Regions from separate parts of the Ectobacillus sp. OTK genome, predicted to be linked through region 3. Evidence: a T-box and tRNA genes for the amino acid it is inferred to sense, from the RefSeq annotation. Region 3 holds a T-box; the other regions hold tRNA genes.
The links. A T-box is a leader RNA that pairs with one kind of tRNA and senses whether it is charged. The one in region 3 lies ahead of thrS (threonine--tRNA ligase), so its partner is inferred to be a tRNA-Thr.
Positions count from the first base shown of each region.

Region 1: it has a tRNA-Thr gene. The T-box ahead of thrS (threonine--tRNA ligase) is inferred to sense a tRNA for this amino acid. The anticodon was not compared.
Region 2: it has a tRNA-Thr gene. The T-box ahead of thrS (threonine--tRNA ligase) is inferred to sense a tRNA for this amino acid. The anticodon was not compared.

Region 1 covers NZ_AP048547.1:604,767-609,635, reverse strand. The annotation lists gene AC6HZ4_RS03160 (DoxX family protein) at 1-76, opposite strand, end outside; gene AC6HZ4_RS03155 (TetR/AcrR family transcriptional regulator) at 205-789, opposite strand; gene AC6HZ4_RS03150 (DsbA family protein) at 1,074-1,724, opposite strand; tRNA gene AC6HZ4_RS03145 (tRNA-Leu) at 1,922-2,002, opposite strand; tRNA gene AC6HZ4_RS03140 (tRNA-Cys) at 2,004-2,078, opposite strand; tRNA gene AC6HZ4_RS03135 (tRNA-Gly) at 2,087-2,161, opposite strand; tRNA gene AC6HZ4_RS03130 (tRNA-Gln) at 2,167-2,241, opposite strand; tRNA gene AC6HZ4_RS03125 (tRNA-His) at 2,359-2,434, opposite strand; tRNA gene AC6HZ4_RS03120 (tRNA-Trp) at 2,446-2,519, opposite strand; tRNA gene AC6HZ4_RS03115 (tRNA-Tyr) at 2,525-2,609, opposite strand; tRNA gene AC6HZ4_RS03110 (tRNA-Thr) at 2,616-2,688, opposite strand; tRNA gene AC6HZ4_RS03105 (tRNA-Phe) at 2,724-2,799, opposite strand; tRNA gene AC6HZ4_RS03100 (tRNA-Asp) at 2,803-2,878, opposite strand; tRNA gene AC6HZ4_RS03095 (tRNA-Met) at 2,883-2,959, opposite strand; tRNA gene AC6HZ4_RS03090 (tRNA-Val) at 2,982-3,057, opposite strand; tRNA gene AC6HZ4_RS03085 (tRNA-Glu) at 3,064-3,138, opposite strand; tRNA gene AC6HZ4_RS03080 (tRNA-Ser) at 3,145-3,235, opposite strand; tRNA gene AC6HZ4_RS03075 (tRNA-Asn) at 3,239-3,313, opposite strand; rRNA gene rrf (5S ribosomal RNA) at 3,343-3,458, opposite strand; rRNA gene AC6HZ4_RS03065 (23S ribosomal RNA) at 3,573-4,869, opposite strand, start outside.
Region 2 covers NZ_AP048547.1:1,018,159-1,023,027, forward strand. The annotation lists rRNA gene AC6HZ4_RS05000 (23S ribosomal RNA) at 1-805, shown strand, start outside; rRNA gene rrf (5S ribosomal RNA) at 1,047-1,162, shown strand; tRNA gene AC6HZ4_RS05010 (tRNA-Val) at 1,168-1,243, shown strand; tRNA gene AC6HZ4_RS05015 (tRNA-Tyr) at 1,251-1,335, shown strand; tRNA gene AC6HZ4_RS05020 (tRNA-Gln) at 1,585-1,659, shown strand; tRNA gene AC6HZ4_RS05025 (tRNA-Lys) at 1,664-1,736, shown strand; tRNA gene AC6HZ4_RS05030 (tRNA-Leu) at 1,742-1,825, shown strand; tRNA gene AC6HZ4_RS05035 (tRNA-Gly) at 1,859-1,930, shown strand; tRNA gene AC6HZ4_RS05040 (tRNA-Leu) at 1,936-2,021, shown strand; tRNA gene AC6HZ4_RS05045 (tRNA-Arg) at 2,051-2,124, shown strand; tRNA gene AC6HZ4_RS05050 (tRNA-Ala) at 2,131-2,203, shown strand; tRNA gene AC6HZ4_RS05055 (tRNA-Ser) at 2,211-2,298, shown strand; tRNA gene AC6HZ4_RS05060 (tRNA-Met) at 2,322-2,398, shown strand; tRNA gene AC6HZ4_RS05065 (tRNA-Asp) at 2,403-2,478, shown strand; tRNA gene AC6HZ4_RS05070 (tRNA-Phe) at 2,482-2,557, shown strand; tRNA gene AC6HZ4_RS05075 (tRNA-Thr) at 2,593-2,665, shown strand; tRNA gene AC6HZ4_RS05080 (tRNA-Trp) at 2,673-2,746, shown strand; tRNA gene AC6HZ4_RS05085 (tRNA-Ile) at 2,751-2,824, shown strand; tRNA gene AC6HZ4_RS05090 (tRNA-Asn) at 2,852-2,926, shown strand; tRNA gene AC6HZ4_RS05095 (tRNA-Glu) at 2,930-3,001, shown strand; gene AC6HZ4_RS05100 (penicillin acylase family protein) at 3,334-4,869, shown strand, end outside.
Region 3 covers NZ_AP048547.1:2,140,808-2,145,676, forward strand. The annotation lists gene AC6HZ4_RS10355 (ATP-binding protein) at 1-758, shown strand, start outside; gene AC6HZ4_RS10360 (response regulator) at 777-1,451, shown strand; gene AC6HZ4_RS10365 (tripartite tricarboxylate transporter substrate binding protein) at 1,595-2,575, shown strand; T-box leader at 2,687-2,912, shown strand; T-box leader at 2,956-3,182, shown strand; T-box leader at 3,227-3,452, shown strand; gene thrS (threonine--tRNA ligase) at 3,503-4,869, shown strand, end outside.

The DNA.
Region 1 (4,869 bases), 1.5 Mb from region 3:
TTGGTTTAATCATTTTGATTATCCCACCCATACCTATAAACAATGCCAATATAATCTGCAGAATCTTTGTAACCATATTCCTACTTCACTCCTCGAATTATAGAATCAGTTAGACTGAATAGATATCTGTGAAATCATTTTCTTCAGATTCAATTTGTTAAGACCTAAAAGCCATAAACAAAAATAGATATCTGCAGACACTTATTATTTATCCACCATGCCATTCATCACCAAATTTATAACTTCTCCTGCTAATATTTTCGGATTGCTTTTATTTTTTAATAAACACGAAATAATTAGCTGTTCAACCATCCCAAAGATACAAACAGCTGCGATATCCATAGACAAATCTAAACGAAAATATCCAGATTGCTGTTCATGATGTAAATTATCTGACAGTAACTCAATTATCTTTTCTTTAAAATGTTCTGAATCATCAGCAAGAATTAGACCGATTCTAGTTAAATTCGTATCCTCTGCAAAAAATTGAAATAAGTTTTCTAGCGAGGCAAATACTCGCTGAGTAATATCATCTTTTTCAATATTTGAAGATAAACGTTGGTTTTCAATTAATTGAAATAGCTTAGTTCGAAAATCACTGACCAATTCATCAAAAATCGCATTTTTACTAGGAAAATAAAGATAAAATGCAGGTTGAGTTAAATTTGCACGTTTAACAATGTCACTGACTTTCGTATTGTGAAATCCATGATTAGCAAATTCATAAGCTGCTGCTTCTTTAATACGTGCCCTGCTCTCCTTTCCCTTTAAGCCTTTTTCCTTGTTCATTTGAACACCTCCTTTCAATCGCTTGTTTATATTACTTGAGAGTAACGTTACTCACGAATAACTTATTAACACAATAATGGAAAACAAATCCAACGTCAATATGTTTTTTAAATTGCTGAAATATAAGCTGCCCGCAGTCGGATTCGAACCAACACTCCAGAGGAACACGATTTTAAGTCGCGCGCTTCTGCCTAACAACTATACATCTATATAAAATATTTATACAGTATAAAATAGAATAAAAAGAGCTTTTCAAACAGAAGAAGTGATAGGAATATTTCCTATCACTTCTTCAATGCTTCTTCAATTGCATTCTTAATTCCATCATAGTTAGCATCCACAAGGCTTCCATTTACATAAACAGTAGGAGCCCCTTGCACCTTCAATTCTAAAGCTAAGTCTCTATCCTGCTGAACCATCTTTTGAATCGCTTGACTATTCAAGTCCTTTTGAAATTGCTTTACATTAATTTCAGGGAGCTTCTCTTTTACAATTTTCATAAGCAGTTCCTCAGTAATCCACACTTGATCCGTATCTTGCTGAGCAGCATACAGCTCAGCATAAAACTTCCAAAAAGCATCTTGGTTTTGTTTGTAAATTGCTTCGCCTGCAGCAGCGCCTAAATCAGAATCGTCTCCAATGAATGGGAAGTTAATAAAGTGAAACTGGGCTTTTCCCGTATCAATATATTCCTTTTGGATTTGAGGAAGAACATGCTCATCCCATTTTTTGCAGCCTGGACATTTAAAATCTGCAAACTCGACAATATGGACAGGGGCATCTTGATCCCCTAATGTTTGTTGCTCCTTATATGCGAATGGATCCTGTTTATCTTCTGTTTTCTTTCCTATAATTGTATAAACAATTACCCCAACCAAAATTAAAAATGCCAGCGAAAAAATCATAAATAATGTAGAAAACTGTTTAGACTTCATTCTTTATTCTCCGTTGCTGTTGTATTTACTTCTAGTATTGCCACTCCATCATGTAATACTCAGAAAGCATCTTCTATTACACATCATACCAACGTATATAGCACTCGTCCAACGGAAAGATCGTTCGTTCAAAAAGCTGTCACATTCTTTATATTTACATAAAAAAAAACCTTTACTTTGATAGTAAAGGTTTTTTATACCGGTGGTCGGGGTCGAACCGACACTCCAGAGGAACACGATTTTGAGTCGTGCGCGTCTGCCAATTCCGCCACACCGGCATGGAGGCGGCAACCGGATTCGAACCGGTGGATAAAGGTTTTGCAGACCTTGGCCTTACCACTTGGCTATGCCGCCGAATATTTTGGAGCGGAAGACGGGATTCGAACCCGCGACCCCAACCTTGGCAAGGTTGTATTCTACCACTGAACTACTTCCGCATATATGGCTGGGCTAGCTGGATTCGAACCAACGAATGACGGAGTCAAAGTCCGTTGCCTTACCGCTTGGCTATAGCCCACTGATAAAACTTTATGTTATACACCTTCGAATCCAATATGTGAATTCTGATTAATACATTCCTCATTATTCTCCATTATAACCCATTCACTAATCACTGTAAAGATTTAGGTTTAAATGGGGCGACTGATGGGAATCGAACCCACGAGTGTTGGAGCCACAATCCAATGCGTTAACCACTTCGCCACAGCCGCCATTACAAGAATGGCAGGGGTAGTAGGAATCGAACCCACACCGGAGGTTTTGGAGACCTCTGTTCTACCTTTAAACTATACCCCTATAGATGGTGGAGGGGGACGGATTCGAACCGCCGAACCCTGAGGGAGCGGATTTACAGTCCGCCGCGTTTAGCCACTTCGCTACCCCTCCACATGATGCCGGCTAGAGGACTTGAACCCCCAACCTACTGATTACAAGTCAGTTGCTCTACCAATTGAGCTAAGCCGGCGTAATATATTTTTTATAACCAGAAAGTTTAACAAATGGTGGCTCGGGACGGAATCGAACCGCCGACACGAGGATTTTCAGTCCTCTGCTCTACCGACTGAGCTACCGAGCCAAATGGCGGTCCCGACGGGGATCGAACCCGCGATCTCCTGCGTGACAGGCAGGCATGTTAACCACTACACCACGGAACCACTTTGGTTGCGGGGACAGGATTTGAACCTGCGACCTTCGGGTTATGAGCCCGACGAGCTACCAGACTGCTCCACCCCGCGATGATAAGAAATTCAATTTATATGGTGGAGGATGACGGGCTCGAACCGCCGACCCTCTGCTTGTAAGGCAGATGCTCTCCCAGCTGAGCTAATCCTCCACATGTTGGTGACCCGTACGGGATTCGAACCCGTGTTACCGCCGTGAAAGGGCGGTGTCTTAACCGCTTGACCAACGGGCCATGTAATGGCGGAGAGCGAGGGATTCGAACCCTCGATACGCTTGTGACGTATACACGATTTCCAATCGTGCTCCTTCGGCCTCTCGGACAGCTCTCCATTTGGCTCCGCAAGTAGGATTCGAACCTACGACCTATCGGTTAACAGCCGATTGCTCTACCGCTGAGCTATTGCGGAATATAAATTGTTTTAAGCCTATTAGGCCAGCCTAGCGACGTCCTACTCTCACAGGGGGAAACCCCCAACTACCATCGGCGCTGAAGAGCTTAACTTCCGTGTTCGGTATGGGAACGGGTGTGACCTCTTCGCCATCATCACTAGACCTATTTGCTTGACTCATATTAGAGACAATGATCATTATATCACGCTCTTTTATAAAGTCAACAGGAATTTTGATATTCCTTCAAAACTAGATAACATACTGCGTTGTGTAATTATGATTAAGCCCTCGATCGATTAGTATCTGTCAGCTGCACGTGTCGCCACGCTTACACCTCAGACCTATCAACCTGATCATCTTTCAGGGATCTTACTAGCTTGACGCTATGGGAAATCTCATCTTGAGGGGGGCTTCATGCTTAGATGCTTTCAGCACTTATCCCGTCCGCACATAGCTACCCAGCGATGCCCTTGGCAGAACAACTGGTACACCAGCGGTGCGTCCATCCCGGTCCTCTCGTACTAAGGACAGCTCCTCTCAAATTTCCTGCGCCCGCGACGGATAGGGACCGAACTGTCTCACGACGTTCTGAACCCAGCTCGCGTACCGCTTTAATGGGCGAACAGCCCAACCCTTGGGACCGACTACAGCCCCAGGATGCGATGAGCCGACATCGAGGTGCCAAACCTCCCCGTCGATGTGGACTCTTGGGGGAGATAAGCCTGTTATCCCCGGGGTAGCTTTTATCCGTTGAGCGATGGCCCTTCCATGCGGAACCACCGGATCACTAAGCCCGACTTTCGTCCCTGCTCGACTTGTAGGTCTCGCAGTCAAGCTCCCTTATGCCTTTACACTCTTCGAATGATTTCCAACCATTCTGAGGGAACCTTTGGGCGCCTCCGTTACACTTTAGGAGGCGACCGCCCCAGTCAAACTGCCCACCTGACACTGTCTCCCGCCCCGATAAGGGGCGCGGGTTAGAACTTCAATACAGCCAGAGCGGTATCCCACAGGCGCCTCCACCGAAGCTGGCGCTCCGGCTTCCCAGGCTCCCGCCTATTCTGTACAAGCTGTACCAAAATTCAATATCAGGCTACAGTAAAGCTCCACGGGGTCTTTCCGTCCTGTCGCGGGTAACCTGCATCTTCACAGGTACTATAATTTCACCGAGTCTCTGGTTGAGACAGTGCCCAAGTCGTTACACCTTTCGTGCGGGTCGGAACTTACCCGACAAGGAATTTCGCTACCTTAGGACCGTTATAGTTACGGCCGCCGTTTACTGGGGCTTCGATTCAAAGCTTCGCCTGGAGCTAACCTCTCCTCTTAACCTTCCAGCACCGGGCAGGTGTCAGCCCCTATACTTCGCCTTGCGGCTTCGCAGAGACCTGTGTTTTTGCTAAACAGTCGCTTGGGCCTATTCACTGCGGCTCTCCTTACGAAGAGCACCCCTTCTCCCGAAGTTACGGGGTCATTTTGCCGAGTTCCTTAACCAGAGTTCTCTCGCTCACCTTAGGATTCTCTCCTCGCCTACCTGTGTCGGTTTGCGGTACGGGCACCATTTACCATCGCTAGA
Region 2 (4,869 bases), 1.1 Mb from region 3:
TTTTGGTACAGCTTGTACAGAATAGGCGGGAGCCTGGGAAGCCGGAGCGCCAGCTTCGGTGGAGGCGCCTGTGGGATACCGCTCTGGCTGTATTGAAGTTCTAACCCGCGCCCCTTATCGGGGCGGGAGACAGTGTCAGGTGGGCAGTTTGACTGGGGCGGTCGCCTCCTAAAGTGTAACGGAGGCGCCCAAAGGTTCCCTCAGAATGGTTGGAAATCATTCGAAGAGTGTAAAGGCATAAGGGAGCTTGACTGCGAGACCTACAAGTCGAGCAGGGACGAAAGTCGGGCTTAGTGATCCGGTGGTTCCGCATGGAAGGGCCATCGCTCAACGGATAAAAGCTACCCCGGGGATAACAGGCTTATCTCCCCCAAGAGTCCACATCGACGGGGAGGTTTGGCACCTCGATGTCGGCTCATCGCATCCTGGGGCTGTAGTCGGTCCCAAGGGTTGGGCTGTTCGCCCATTAAAGCGGTACGCGAGCTGGGTTCAGAACGTCGTGAGACAGTTCGGTCCCTATCCGTCGCGGGCGCAGGAAATTTGAGAGGAGCTGTCCTTAGTACGAGAGGACCGGGATGGACGCACCGCTGGTGTACCAGTTGTTCTGCCAAGGGCATCGCTGGGTAGCTATGTGCGGACGGGATAAGTGCTGAAAGCATCTAAGCATGAAGCCCCCCTCAAGATGAGATTTCCCATAGCGTCAAGCTAGTAAGATCCCTGAAAGATGATCAGGTTGATAGGTCTGAGGTGTAAGCGTGGCGACACGTGCAGCTGACAGATACTAATCGATCGAGGGCTTAATCATAAACTAAAAGCGGACGTGAGCGGTTAGCTCCGTAGGGCAAATGTTCTCAGGCAAAAGAAGCCGATAGACTTCGTTGCATGAGGTTATTTGACCAGAGAGAGCTGCGAACTGGAGCTGGATATAAAAACATTACAAAGCGCAGCGTGTTATCTAGTTTTGAAGGAATAGCAAAATTCCTGTTGACTTTATAAAAGAGCATGATATAATGATCATTGTCTCTAATATGAGTCAAGCAAATAGGTCTAGTGATGATGGCGAAGAGGCCACACCCGTTCCCATACCGAACACGGAAGTTAAGCTCTTCAGCGCCGATGGTAGTTGGGGGTTTCCCCCTGTGAGAGTAGGACGTCGCTAGGCGATGTGGAGGATTAGCTCAGCTGGGAGAGCATCTGCCTTACAAGCAGAGGGTCGGCGGTTCGAGCCCGTCATCCTCCACCATATAATTGGAGGGGTAGCGAAGTGGCTAAACGCGGCGGACTGTAAATCCGCTCCCTCGGGGTTCGGCGGTTCGAATCCGTCCCCCTCCACCATTATTTCGTGTATAAAATTTGGAATATTGTGAAAAAATAGTAGGAGATATCGTTTGATTTATCTTTGCTTTATGCAGATCATTCTAGTGAAGCAAAATTGGAACAAGCGAGCATCTAAGAAATATCGGATTGTTTACCTTTACTTCTACGAAGTAATTCGAAGAGGTAAGGCTTGAAGTAAAAGAAAACAATCTTGCGGTGAGGATTCACGTAGTGAATTCAAAGATGTATAACATGAAGTTAAATCAATGGGCTATAGCCAAGCGGTAAGGCAACGGACTTTGACTCCGTCATTCGTTGGTTCGAATCCAGCTAGCCCAGCCATTATGAGCCATTAGCTCAGTCGGTAGAGCATCTGACTTTTAATCAGAGGGTCGAAGGTTCGAGTCCTTCATGGCTCACATTTGCGGGTGTGGCGGAATTGGCAGACGCACCAGACTTAGGATCTGGCGCCTTTGGCGTGGGGGTTCGAGTCCCTTCACCCGCACCATTTACAATTGTATAGGATTGCAGTGTTTGTCATGCGGAAGTAGTTCAGTGGTAGAATACAACCTTGCCAAGGTTGGGGTCGCGGGTTCGAATCCCGTCTTCCGCTTTCATGCCGGGGTGGCGGAATTGGCAGACGCACAGGACTTAAAATCCTGCGGTAGGTGACTACCGTGCCGGTTCGAGCCCGGCCCTCGGCACTGCTTCATACAAAATATGTTCAACATATGCGCCCGTAGCTCAATTGGATAGAGCGTCTGACTACGGATCAGAAGGTTATGGGTTCGAGTCCTTTCGGGCGCGCTTTATGGGGCCTTAGCTCAGCTGGGAGAGCGCCTGCTTTGCACGCAGGAGGTCAGCGGTTCGATCCCGCTAGGCTCCACTTTTATGGAGGGTTGGTAGAGCGGCTTAATACACCGGTCTTGAAAACCGGAGACGGTAACACGTCCGTGGGTTCAAATCCCACACCCTCCTCCATTTTATATTTAGTATATTATCGTCGCGGGGTGGAGCAGTCTGGTAGCTCGTCGGGCTCATAACCCGAAGGTCGCAGGTTCAAATCCTGTCCCCGCAACCAAAATGGTTCCGTGGTGTAGTGGTTAACATGCCTGCCTGTCACGCAGGAGATCGCGGGTTCGATCCCCGTCGGGACCGCCATTTGGCTCGGTAGCTCAGTCGGTAGAGCAGAGGACTGAAAATCCTCGTGTCGGCGGTTCGATTCCGTCCCGAGCCACCATTTGTTAAACTTTCTGGTTATAAAAAATATATTACGCCGGCTTAGCTCAATTGGCAGAGCAACTGACTTGTAATCAGTAGGTTGGGGGTTCAAGTCCTCTAGCCGGCATACCTTTAGGGGTATAGTTTAAAGGTAGAACTGAGGTCTCCAAAACCTCCAGTGTGGGTTCGATTCCTACTGCCCCTGCCAAAGAGGGCCTATAGCTCAGCTGGTTAGAGCGCACGCCTGATAAGCGTGAGGTCGATGGTTCGAGTCCATTTAGGCCCATTGTTTCAATTATTTAAATTGAATTATTCCGCAATAGCTCAGCGGTAGAGCAATCGGCTGTTAACCGATAGGTCGTAGGTTCGAATCCTACTTGCGGAGCCATATGGCCCGTTGGTCAAGTGGTTAAGACACCGCCCTTTCACGGCGGTAACACGGGTTCGAATCCCGTACGGGTCATTAAAAAAGAGTCAGCAATATTTGCTGGCTCTTTTTTTGTTCATATAAAGAATAAATAATTTAAGGAACTGATATTTTATCGATTCTTTTTATATAGAAAAAGGGAAATAGAGTAAAAAAAAGAATATTATATAAGATTTTCTCTAAAGGGAGACATATAATGGAACTAATATGGACAAAGACGTGGACCGCTAAATCGGAGGTTTAAGAAGATGAAGAGGGAGAACTTAGGAAATTTAAAACAGTGAATTATAAGTGAGGCAAATGGATAATTTATTTCAATCCTATTACTAAATAGAGCTTTTCCAATCTCATAAAGGAGTGTGGGCATGATGCAGGATACAGTCACTCAGCAGCAGTCAAAACAAAGAAGATGGGTTCGATTTCTTGTTATATTTACCGTTTCTATTTTACTACTCCTTACAGTTGCCTATACAGGTGGGACATTATATGTAAAAAGAAGTTTGCCCGTTATTAAGGGGGAAATTTCCTTAAGAGGATTGCAGGACTTGGTAACGGTCACGAGAGACCAAAATGGAGTACCGCATATTGAAGCAAAAAATCTGCATGATTTATATGTGTCTCAAGGGTACGTAACAGCACAGGATAGATTATTTCAAATGGATTTAAGTCGTCGGCAGGCATCTGGCGAGTTGAGTGAAGTAATCGGTGAACAAACAATAGAACAAGATCGATTTTTTCTGACGCTTGGTTTACGAAGAGCAGCCGAAGCGTCCTATAATGTATATTCGAATGAAGCTAAACAGGTGTTAAAGTGGTATGCGGAAGGTGTGAATTTATACATAAATGAGGCACGAAAAGCAAATAAGTGGCCGATTGAATTTACATTTCTTGGTTATGAGCCAAAGCCATGGACACCAGTAGACTCTTTAACAATTGGAAAGTATATGGCTTTTGATTTAGGGGGACAGTGGAAGGGGCAAGCATTTCGTCAATATTTATTAAATACGGTGTCAGAGGAAAAGGCGCTTGATTTGTTCCCGGCTTATCCGAAGGACGCAGCTGAGATTATAGCTGCAGTAAAGCAAACACATTTAGATCTATCAAAGCTTTTTACAGAGGAAGTAGTTCCGCATGAACTAAATGGCAGCAGCAATTGGGTTGTAAGCGGAAGTAAGACAAAGTCTGGAAAGCCTATTTTAGCCAATAATTTGTCTGTGCCTCTTACTACACCGTCTACTTGGTATGAAACGCATTTGCAGTCTCCTGAGGTAAATGTAAGCGGAGAGGTATTGGCAGGTATACCAGGTATTGTTGTCGGTCATAATGAATTTGTTGCATGGGGGATTACCAATGTCGGTTCTGATGTGCAGGATTTATATATAGAAAAGCGAAATCCAAATAATCCGTATGAATTTTTACATAACGATACATGGGAGAAGGCTCAGGTCATTACAGATGCTATTCGTGTGAAGGACAAACCGGCAGTGGATGCTAAGACTGTCATTACAAGACATGGACCGATTATTTCTGGGCTTGAGAATAAAGAAGAAATTGCACTGGCTCTCAAATGGACAGCATCTGAGCCGTCTGCAGAGCTTGAAGCGATTATTCGTATGAATAGGGCAAGGGATTGGAACTCATTTAAGGAGGCACTTACATATTTTCATGCACCGGCACAAAATTTTGTGTTTGCTGCAAAGGATGGAACAATTGCATATCGGGCAAATGGAAAAATCCCGATTCGGAAAAAAGGGGACAGTCTTCTTCCAGTACCTGGATGGAATGATGAATATGAATGGACTGGTTATATTCCTTGGGAAGAGCTTCCAACAGTTGTAAATCCGCAAGAAGGATTTATTACAACTACCAGCAATCAGATAAAAGATCGTTCTTATCCGTATCAT
Region 3 (4,869 bases):
ATCAAGAAATGCCGCTTAAAGATAAAGTGTTTATTCTAAATATGGCACCTATAGTGGAAAATAACCAAACCGTTGGCGTTGTGTGCAGTTTCCGGGATAAAACGGAGTTGCAAAAATTAATTGATACTATCTCTGAGGTGAGAAAATACTCAGAAGATTTACGTGCTCAAACTCATGAATTTACAAATAAGCTGTTTGTGTTATCAGGCTTACTTCAATTAGGTCATTATGCGGAGGCTTTTGAATTCATTCAACAGGAATCCAGCGTTCATCAAAGTCAGAATCATATTTTATTTAATCAGATTCTTGATGCAAAAGTACAGGCTATTTTATTAGGAAAGCTTGGGACAGCATCTGAGAGGAAAATCCAGTTTAATATTGAAAGCGATAGTATGCTTAACCCATTGCCAGATCATATTGAAATCTCGCATCTTATTACCATCATTGGCAATATTATTGACAATGCATTTGATGCTGTTAGTAATCAATCGGAAAAACGCGTCTCTTTTTTTGTCACTGATATTGGTCATGATGTTGTCTTTGAACTGGTAGACAATGGAATAGGTGTGCCGGTTGAAAAAATAGATGCTATTTTCAAAAAAGGTTTTTCCACTAAAGGAAGCAATCGTGGTTACGGGCTGGCAAATGTTAAAAAAATGCTAGACTCCCTGCAAGGTTCTATTGAAATCAATAACGCAAAGGGGGGAGGAGCCATTTTTACAATCTATCTTCCTAAGAAATTGGACGAGAATCTATAAAAATAGGAGCGGATGTACATGTTGAAGGTCGCAATTGCAGAAGACGATTTCCGAGTAGCCCAGATTCAGGAAGGATTTTTATCAAAAATAAAGGATGTAAAAATTGTAGGGAAAGCATTGAATGCGAAAGAAACAATAGAACTTTTAGAAAAAGAAGAAATTGATTTGCTTCTATTAGACATTTATCTTCCAGATGGGCTTGGTACAGATTTATTGCCGAAGATTCACTCCGGCTTTCCAAATGTTGATGTGATTATGGTTACAGCAGCTAGTGAAAACGGTATGTTAGAAAAAGCAATTCGAAACGGGATATGCAATTATCTTATTAAACCGGTTACGCTGGAAAAGTTTATTTGCGCTATTGAAAATTATAAGAAAAAGAAGCAACTATTAAGCAGTTGCAGTGAAGTTAATCAACCATTCATTGATATGTTTTTTGGTACGACACAAACAAAGGATGTCAGTCAGAAAAACTTACCTACAGGTGTTGATCCGTTAACGCTGCAAAAGGTAAAAGAAATTATACGGGATTTAGAAGGCGGAATTACAATAGAAGAAATGGGAGAACAGATGGGTGCTTCAAGAACAACAGCAAGAAGATATTTAGAATATTTAGTTTCAATTAATGAATGCACAGTAGAGTATGAATATGGCATTATCGGGCGCCCAGAACGTAAATATTGCCTCACATGAATATTTCTTATTTGAAACTGCACAGTCCATTTTTTATGGAAAACAAACGTACATATGCCTGTAACTGCTTTAGACAATTATCTTTTCTCTAAGCAGTTAGATGAAGCGAGGTGCAAGGCACAAACAACGGAGTGATAGAAGTCATGAAAAAAAGATTATTACCATTCATATGGCTGTTTGTTGGGACGATAGCAGGCTGTTCTCTAGAAAAGTCCCCCGGCACTAACAAAATAGACATAGAACAAGTGGAATTAGTTGCACCTAATGTTGTAGGCGCGGGGTGGGATTTGACTGCGCGGGCGATGCAAAGAACTTTAAAAGAGGAGAAAATCTTTACGAAACCAATTGTTATTACGAACAAAGTGGGAGGCAGCGGTGATGTAGGATGGAAGTATACAAAGCAGCAAAGCGGTCATGTACTTGCTATGAATTCGAGCCTACTCATAACCAATCATATATTAGGTCATAGTAAGCTAACATATAAAGATTTCACCCCAATTGCTACCTTAGCAGCCGAATGGGAAGTAGTTGTCGTATCAAAAGATGCTAGTATAGACAATGCAAAAGAATTAATGGAAAAGCTGAAGAAAGACAAGGAATTGGTTAAAATTGGTGTTGCCCCTGGCTTAGGCAATGACGATCATTTATCTTTTGTGCAAGTAAGTAAAGCATTTGAAATAAATCCTGCAGAACTTGAGTTTTTCGTCTATGAAAATAAAGAGAAGGTTGTAAATGCTTTAATTGATAAGCAGATTGATGTGGCGACATTGGCCTTGTCAGAGGCGGAAAAACAATACAAAGCAGGAAAAGTGAATATTTTAGCTGTATCTTCTCCTAAAAGGCTGAAACAACTGCCAGAAGTTCCAACCTGGAAAGAACAAGGGATTGATTTAGTATTTCAACACTGGAGAGGAGTAATGGGTCCTCCAAATATGACGGAAGAAGAAATTGCTTATTGGGATGAAGCCATTAGGAAAATGGTTAAAACGCATACATGGAAAACCATTCTTGAAGAGAGGGGTTGGAATTCCTTCTATAAAAATAGCAGGGAAACAAAATTGTTCCTTGATCAAAAAAGTAAGATGTACGAGGAGCTAATGCACGATTCAGAGGTGCAGAAATGATTCTAGCAATGGAGATGGTACTCCTAACAAAAAAGTTTTAAAATAAGGTGTTGCTATTTATGGTAATTTTCTATATAATGTAAAATAATTTAAATCAACTGTTTGAATTTAAAAAAAGCACTGATAAGGACATGAGTTACTTTTTACGGTTTCCAGAGAGGGAAGAAAAGCTGAGATCTTCCTAACGCAGGAAAGTAGCTTACCACCTTTGAGCTGTATTGGGGAACTTTAGTATCCAATACCGTCTATGCTACGTTACAGCACCAAAGCCGTAAGTTATCTTTTTAACTTATGGGAAAATGGGTGGAACCACGGGTATAACGCACTCGTCCCTTACTGAGGGATGAGTGCGTTTTTTATTCTACAATCATTCATATAAAATTATTGCGATGAAGAGGACACGAATTATTTTTACGGTTTTCAGAGAGGGAAGAAAAAGCTGCGATCTTCCTAACTTAGGAAAATAATTTACCACCTTCGAGCTGTATTGGGGAACTTTAGTATCCAATACCGTCCATGCTGCGTTACAGCACCAAAGCCGTAAGGTATCTTTTGGAACTTACGGGAAATTGGGTGGAACCACGGGTATAACGCACTCGTCCCTTGCTGAGGGATGAGTGCGTTTTTTTATTCTACAATCATAAATATAAAATTATTGCGATGAAAAGGACACGAATTATTTTTACGGTTTTCAGAGAGGGAAGGAAAAGCTGCGACCTTCCTAGCTTAGGAAAATAATTTACCACCTTTGAGCTATATCGGGGAACTTTAGTATCCGATATCGTCCATGCTGCGTTACAGCACCAAAGCCGTAAGTTATCTTTTTAACTTATGGGAAATTGGGTGGAACCACGGGTATAACGCACTCGTCCCTTGCTGAGGGATGAGTGCGTTTTTATTTATTATTTTAAAGGAGTGTTTATTGTTATGAGTGAAAAATTAGTTCAAGTTCAATTTCCAGATGGAAAAGTAAAGGAGTTTCCGAAAGGCATTACAGTAGAAAGTGTGGCAGAGTCCATTAGCTCAAGCTTAGGAAAAAATGCAGTTGCAGGGAAAGTAGATGAACAACTGGTAGATTTAAGCTACGAGTTAGGAAAGGATGCGAAGCTCTCTGTTTTAACTTTAGATTCAGAAGAAGGATTGCAGGTTTTAAGGCACTCATCAGCGCATGTATTGGCACAAGCCGTGAAAAGGCTTTATAGTAATGTGAAATTGGGTATAGGACCAGTCATTGAAGATGGATTTTACTATGATTTGAAACTAGGACACAGCTTGACTTCCGATGACCTGCTTGCTATTGAAAAAGAGATGGAAAATATCATAAACGAGAATTTAGAAATCAAACGAATTGAAGTTTCTTATGAAGAAGCTGAAAAATTATTTGAAGAAAAAGGTGAGCCATTCAAGGTAGAAATACTAAAGGCCATTCCCAAAAATGAAAGAATAACTCTTTATCAACAAGGAGAATTTATTGATCTTTGCCGTGGTCCTCACCTTCCATCTACAGGTTTAATCAAAGCATTCAAATTAACTCGTGTATCAGGTGCTTACTGGCGAGGCGATAGTCAAAACGAAGTTCTTCAACGAGTTTATGGAGTGGCCTTTAAAAGGAAAAAGGATTTAAATGAATATCTAAATTTCTTAGAGGAAGCTGCAAAACGAGATCACCGGAAGTTAGGAAAACAATTAGAGTTGTTTATGTTTTCTGAGGAAGCACCGGGAATGCCGTTTTATTTACCGAAAGGACAAATTATTAGAAATGAGTTGGAAAATTTTTCTCGTGAACTTCAAAGCAGTGCCGGTTATGATGAAGTTCGTACTCCATTTATGATGAACCAAAGATTATGGGAGCGGTCGGGCCACTGGGATCATTACCATGAAAACATGTATTTTTCCGAAGTCGATCATACAAGATTTGCGATGAAGCCAATGAATTGTCCGGGGCATATGCTGATTTTTAAAAATAATCTTTACTCCTATCGAGATTTACCTATTCGTTTAGCAGAGTTTGGTCAAGTTCATCGGCATGAATATAGCGGTGCTTTAAATGGAATGCTTCGGGTTCGTACATTTTGTCAGGACGATGCCCATATCTTTGTGCGAGAGGATCAAATTGAAAGTGAAATTAAACAGGTGTTTGATCTAGTTAATCAAGTGTATCGCACTTTTGGTTTCGAATACTCTGTGGAGCTTTCGACTCGTCCAGAGGATTCATTAGGTGATGACAACCTTTGGGAACTTTCTGAAGGAGCATTAAAGAATGTACTTGAAAACTTAGGCATTAAATACCACTT